One region of the Jeotgalicoccus sp. ATCC 8456 genome, then DNA from elsewhere that is predicted to be linked to it. Evidence: a T-box and tRNA genes for the amino acid it is inferred to sense, from the RefSeq annotation. Region 1 holds a T-box; the other holds one or more tRNA genes.
The links. A T-box is a leader RNA that pairs with one kind of tRNA and senses whether it is charged. The one in region 1 lies ahead of JEM45_RS01435 (valine--tRNA ligase), so its partner is inferred to be a tRNA-Val.
Positions count from the first base shown of each region.

Region 1 (3,414 bases):
GAAATCTTCACCGATATTCATGAGTGAGAATCTTGAAGCATTCCAGATCTTATTTATAAAGTTCCAGATACTTTCAACCTTGTCATCACTGTAGCGGAGGTCTTGACCAGGTGTTGAACCGGTCGCTAGGAAATAACGGAGTGCATCGGCACCGTATTTTTCAATAACATCCATTGGATCGACACCGTTACCGAGTGATTTCGACATCTTACGGTTTTGTTCATCACGCACAAGTCCGTGTAAAAGTACGTCAGAGAACGGTTTTTGACCTGTATGTTCAAGTGATGAGAAGATCATTCTCGCGACCCAGAAAAAGATAATATCATAACCTGTCACTAATACATTCGTTGGGAAATATTTCTTTAAGTCAGCCGTATCTTCTGGCCAACCCAAAGTAGAAAACGGCCATAGGGCACTTGAGAACCAAGTATCTAACACATCTTCATCCTGTTCCCAGTTTTCTGAGTCAACAGGCGCCTCTATACCAACATAAAGCTCACCTGTTTCCTTGTGGTACCAGGCTGGAATTCTATGACCCCACCAGAGTTGACGTGAGATTACCCAGTCACGTATGTTCTCCATCCAGCCATTAAAAGTATGTTCAAAACGTCCTGGGACAAAATCAATACGCTGATCTGTGTCCTGGTTATTCAAACTCTTTTCTGCTAGAGGTTTCATGCTTACAAACCACTGCGTGGATAGGTAAGGCTCAACAATCGCACCACTTCTCTCAGAGTGACCGACTGAGTGCATATGGTCTTCAACTTTAATGAGGTAACCTGCCTCATCTAAATCTTTCACTAGTTGTTTACGGCATTCAAAACGGTCCATACCTTCATATTGACCACCAAGTTCATTGATAACACCGTTTGGATGCATGACGTTAATTCGTTCAAGATCATGACGGTTACCAATTTCAAAGTCATTTGGGTCATGGGCAGGCGTGACCTTCATGGCACCTGAACCAAAGTCTTTTTCAACATAGTCATCAGCAATAATCGGTAATTGTCTACCCACAATAGGTAGCTCTACAGTTTTACCAATAAAGTCCTGATAACGTTCGTCATCCGGGTGAACAACAACTGCCGTATCACCGAGCATTGTCTCTGGACGTGTCGTCGCAATTTCTAAGAAACCAGAACCGTCTGTTAAAGGATACTTAACGTGGTAGAACTTCCCTTCAATATCCTGGTGAATGACTTCGATATCAGACAATGCAGTCTGTGTTTCCGGGTCCCAGTTAATAATATACTCACCACGGTAAATTAAGCCCTTGTTATAAAGGTCTACAAAGGTCTTACGAACTGCTTTAGACAGACCTTCATCTAAGGTAAATCTTTCTTTGTCGTAATCGAGTCCGAGTCCAAGTTTCGCCCACTGTGCTCGAATATGACTCGCGTATTCCTCTTTCCAGTTCCATGAGTGTTCTAAAAATTTCTCACGGCCGATGTCGTGACGGTTAATGCCAGATTCACGGAGTCTTGCGTCTACTTTAGCCTGAGTGGCAATCCCCGCATGGTCCATACCCGGTAAGTAAAGCACATCATAACCTTGCATGCGTTTCATGCGTGTAATGATATCTTGTAAAGTCGTATCCCAAGCATGTCCAAGGTGTAACTTACCTGTGACATTCGGCGGTGGAATAACGATAGAAAATGGTGCCTTATCACTCGCTACATCTGATTTAAATAGGCCAGCTTCCACCCACTTTTCATATTTGCCTTTTTCAACTTCAGTCGGATTGTACTTCGTTGACATTTCCATATAATCACTCCTTTAAATTAAAAAACAAAAAAACTCCTGTCCTAACAATAGGACGGAGTTCCGCGGTGCCACCTAAATTCAGGCGAGTTCGCCTGCATCTCAATTGATGATTAACGCTCATCACACGTCTCGCACTAGTCGATTTCCTTTCGCACGAAACTGAACACAGACTACTTTCACCTACTGCTTCGGTAAACTCACACCGCCGTTTACTCTCTTAACACCCGCAGCAGAATACTCTTCTGCACTTAAATATTATAGATTAATCTTATGCGAATAATTTGAAACTGTCAAGCGGCTTTAACTGCTATGACGGCGTTTATTCAAGTATCTTAGATAGTAACCAACAATCGGTACGACAACGATAATAATGAAGAATATTCTAAAGATATGGTAGGACGAGATCATTGGAATATTACCGCCTGTTTCAATGGCGATAACAATAATTTGACCGAGACCACCAGGTGCCGCACTTAAGAATAAGTCGTTGAACTGATGTGAGGTAAAAATTTGGAATATAAAAACGATAAACATTGTACCAAAAATCAGCATTAAGTTTTGCAGTAAGATGGAAAAAATCAATCGCTTACTGAGCTGTGACATCAAGGAAGCAATTTGTAGACCAATTCTAATACCAAAGAGTATTTGTGCCACATTAATAAATTCAATATTCAAAGAAAATTCAATACCCGTCGTTAAGTTCCAAATAATCATGACAATAATAGGTCCAAGCATCAGGCTCGCTGGGAAGCGTATTTTATCGAAAATATAAATTAAAAGTATGCTCGCTACAGGAATAATGAGCATCGGATAAGTAAAAACAGATGTGACATAATCTACAGATGTCGTCGCTAAAGGTATATCATTTGAACCAGCAAACAAGCCTGCCACAAAAGGCACAATCAAGACGATTAAAACAATGCGGGACATCTGAGTCAATGTCACCAATAGAATATCTGCATTCTTTTCTTCCTCTGCCATAATCAACATTTGAGATAAGGCACCAGGTACGGATGCTAAGATGGCAGTTTCAGGTGTACTTTTCGTTAAGTAAATGAAGAAGCGTGAGAGCGCTAAGCTGAGTAGTAATACGAAGATTGTCATTAAAAAGATATTTAAAAGATCATCTTTCATATCACCTAGGGCATCTAAGGTTAAGGTTGAGCCGATCTCAGTTGCCATGATCATGACACCGAGGTTACCGAGCCAAGGTGGGAAAAATAGTTCTTTTTTAACTAATCTAATATAGAGTATGGTTGCAATCATTGAACCGAACAGCCAAGGTAGGATCATACCAACAGCAGAAAGGCCCAATGAAATCAATGCCGCAATAAGAATGAGCAGCAAGAGTCGAAGAAACTTCATAACATCACCTTATATATAACTTATTCATTAATAATAATAACTTATTAATATGTAAATTTACAGTAACTTGCTTAAAATGAAAAAAGACAAACTCAAATAATGAGTTTGTCTATATAAACACTATTGTTCACTAAAGAATTGATATAAAGCTGTTAATTCTTCTTCTGCTACTTGATCTTCACTGAAAGCAGGCATTGAGCCTTGACCTTCACGGACAATTGTTTGGAACTCATCTTCAGCTAATGAAGTCCCTGCTAAGGCAGGTCCCATAGCACCAGAGAAGTC
Region 1 is NZ_CP066224.1:254,581-257,994, reverse strand. Features, by position in the region: gene JEM45_RS01435 (valine--tRNA ligase) at 1-1,764, opposite strand, end outside; T-box leader at 1,810-2,023, opposite strand; gene JEM45_RS01430 (AbrB family transcriptional regulator) at 2,065-3,129, opposite strand; gene JEM45_RS01425 (c-type cytochrome) at 3,250-3,414, opposite strand, start outside.

Region 2 (3,414 bases), 920 kb from region 1:
AATCTTGATTAATTGACGAGGTTTACTTTTTACATGATAATAAAAGAAAACATTGGAGGATATAATGAAGAATTTGCTCGTTATAAAAGACCTAGAGCAGCTCAAGTCAATTAGCGATCCGTTTAGAATGAAACTCCTTGCCATGATGTCAGAAGAAGCAAAAACTGGTCAGATGCTTGCAGACGAACTTGAATTGCCACGAGCTAAAGTCCACTATCACCTCAGCCAATTGTTAAAACACGGTATTATAACCATCTCACATACAGTAGAAAAGAAAAGCATTTTACAAAAGTTTTACATTCCTAGCGCAAAACATATTATTGCTGATATGAATATACTCAATTATAAACCATTATCCGAACATTCGGACCCGCACGTTTATCAATTAAAATTAAATGATTACTCTTTTAATGCCCTGATGGTGCAGCTTAAAAACCTAAATAATGAAGAAAACGACTCCGATATTTCTTCTTATCTCATTAATATTGTAAAAACAGAAGACAAACTGATTCAGTAATATAAAATAAGAAGCTGTGAAAGTCCGTCTTCCACAGCTTCTTTACTATCTATAACAATCTTTTCCCGAAGATAAACGATGCGATTTCTACAGCTTTTTTAGCTGTATTATTCTCCTTATCAAGGAGTGGATTAACTTCCACTAAATCACAAGAAACTAAACGATCAGATGCACTTAGTACTGTTAATGCCTCGAGTAGTTCAGCTAGAAAAAGTCCCCCGTTGACCTTTGTACCTGTCCCTTCTATTTCCATTGGATCTAAGCTATCTACATCTAATGATAGATGTATGGCATCACAATGCTCTAAAGAAGCTAAAGCTTTTTTAATCACAACAGTCAAACGCTCAGTTCTCACATCTGACATAGTATGACACTTAATATTGTGTGCTTTAATATAAGACTGCTCACCAGAGTCTAAGTCTCTCACTCCTATAAAGACAATATTTTCATGTTTTAATTTTGGACCACTTTTATGTACATCAACCAGCTGTTCATGCCCTTCACCTAATAAGACACCTACAGGCATACCGTGTATATTACCACTCGGTGACGTTTCGCTACTATTGATATCCCCATGCGCATCAATCCAAATTACCCCTAAGTTATCATAATGATGACTAATACCACTAATTGAACCAATAGATAAGCTATGGTCGCCTCCAATTATAAATGGGAACTTCTTATTACTTACACTCTCATCTACCACAGAGGCAAGCGTCTGACTACAATCTAATACTTCACTTAGATTGATTAAGCCATTTTTATCTTTTTCATTACTATTCTCTTTCCATACCCCATATCCTCCAACAACATTCCCCTTATCGGTTACTTCATGACCGAGCTCATTCAATTTCTTTATTAAATGTTCAAAACGCAAAGCATCTGGACCTAAAGCAACACCTGGTCTTTGTTGACCAAATGATGTTGGCGCACCGATCAAATCAATATTTACCACTACAACTCCTCCAAATCTAAACCCTTTTGTTATACAAATATACTAAAGAAAGCGTTTTTATACAAGTGCTTATAAATATTAAATTTGAACTAAATTCATGTATAAAAAAAGACACTTGCTTTTGCAAGTGTCCAAGATGAGCCATGCAGGGCTCGAACCTGCGACCCTCTGATTAAAAGTCAGATGCTCTACCAACTGAGCTAATGGCTCTAAATATAATTAAAACTGGGCTGGAAGGATTCGAACCTTCGCGTCACGAGACCAAAACCCGTTGCCTTACCGCTTGGCTACAGCCCAAAAATCATGGTGGAAGGGGGCAGATTCGAACTGCCGAACCCGAAGGAGCGGATTTACAGTCCGCCGCGTTTAGCCACTTCGCTACCCTTCCAAATGAAAAATGGAGAATGACGGGCTCGAACCGCCGACCCTCTGCTTGTAAGGCAGATGCTCTCCCAGCTGAGCTAATTCTCCATATTAGACTATATTAAAATGGTGACCCGTACGGGACTCGAACCCGTGTTACCGCCGTGAAAGGGCGGTGTCTTAACCGCTTGACCAACGGGCCTAAGACAAAAAAATGGCTCCACAGGTAGGACTCGAACCTACGACCGATCGGTTAACAGCCGATAGCTCTACCACTGAGCTACTGTGGAATAAAAAATATGTAAGCCTGGCAGCGTCCTACTCTCACGGGACGTCAGTCCAACTACCATCGGCGCTGGAGAGCTTAACTACTGTGTTCGACATGGGAACAGGTGTGGCCTCTCCGCCATCGCCGCCAGACTTTGAATGTATATACATTCAAAACCAAATAGAAGTGTCAGTAAAGAGTGAACGCACTCATTTATTTCTTACTTTGAATAAGTCTTCGATGGATTAGTATTCGTCCGCTCAATGTGTCACCACACTTACACGCCGAACCTATCAACCTCATAGTCTCTGAGGCATCTATTGGGGAAATCTCATCTTGAGGGGGGCTTCATGCTTAGATGCTTTCAGCATTTATCCCGTCCATACGTAGCTACCCAGCTATGCCGTTGGCACGACAACTGGTACACCAGTGGTATGTCCATCCCGGTCCTCTCGTACTAAGGACAGCGCCTCTCAAATTTCCTACGCCCACGACGGATAGGGACCGAACTGTCTCACGACGTTCTGAACCCAGCTCGCGTACCGCTTTAATGGGCGAACAGCCCAACCCTTGGGACCGACTACAGCCCCAGGATGCGATGAGCCGACATCGAGGTGCCAAACCTCCCCGTCGATGTGAACTCTTGGGGGAGATAAGCCTGTTATCCCCGGGGTAGCTTTTATCCGTTGAGCGATGGCCCTTCCATGCGGAACCACCGGATCACTAAGTCCGTCTTTCGACCCTGCTCGACTTGTTGGTCTCGCAGTCAAGCACCCTTGTGCCTTTACACTCTATGAATGATTTCCAACCATTCTGAGGGTACCTTTGAGCGCCTCCGTTACTCTTTAGGAGGCGACCGCCCCAGTCAAACTGTCCATCTGACACTGTCTCCCAGCCGGATTACGGCTGCGGGTTAGAACCTCAACCACACCAGGGTGGTATCCCACCAGTGCCTCCACATAAACTAACGTCCATGCTTCTTTGGCTCCCACCTATCCTGTACAGGTGGAGTCGAGATTCAATATCAAACTACAGTAAAGCTCCACGGGGTCTTTCCGTCCTGTCGCGGGTAACCTGCATCTTCACAGGTACTATGATTTCACCGAGCCTCTCGTTGAGACAGTGCCCAAATCGTTACGCCTTTCGTGCGGGTCAGAACTTACCTGACAAGGAATTTCGCTACCTTAGGACCGTTATAGTTACGGCCGCCGTTTACTGGGGCTTCAATTCGTACCTTCGCTTGCGCTAAGCACTCCTCTTAACCTTCCAGCACCGGGCAGGCGTCAGCCCCTATACGTCACCTTTCGGTTT
Region 2 is NZ_CP066224.1:1,172,150-1,175,563, forward strand. Features, by position in the region: gene JEM45_RS05970 (winged helix-turn-helix domain-containing protein) at 65-517, shown strand; gene rocF (arginase) at 567-1,472, opposite strand; tRNA gene JEM45_RS05980 (tRNA-Lys) at 1,610-1,682, opposite strand; tRNA gene JEM45_RS05985 (tRNA-Gln) at 1,698-1,769, opposite strand; tRNA gene JEM45_RS05990 (tRNA-Tyr) at 1,777-1,860, opposite strand; tRNA gene JEM45_RS05995 (tRNA-Val) at 1,871-1,943, opposite strand; tRNA gene JEM45_RS06000 (tRNA-Glu) at 1,963-2,037, opposite strand; tRNA gene JEM45_RS06005 (tRNA-Asn) at 2,051-2,125, opposite strand; rRNA gene rrf (5S ribosomal RNA) at 2,141-2,255, opposite strand; rRNA gene JEM45_RS06015 (23S ribosomal RNA) at 2,329-3,414, opposite strand, start outside.
Region 2: it has a tRNA-Val gene. The T-box ahead of JEM45_RS01435 (valine--tRNA ligase) is inferred to sense a tRNA for this amino acid. The anticodon was not compared.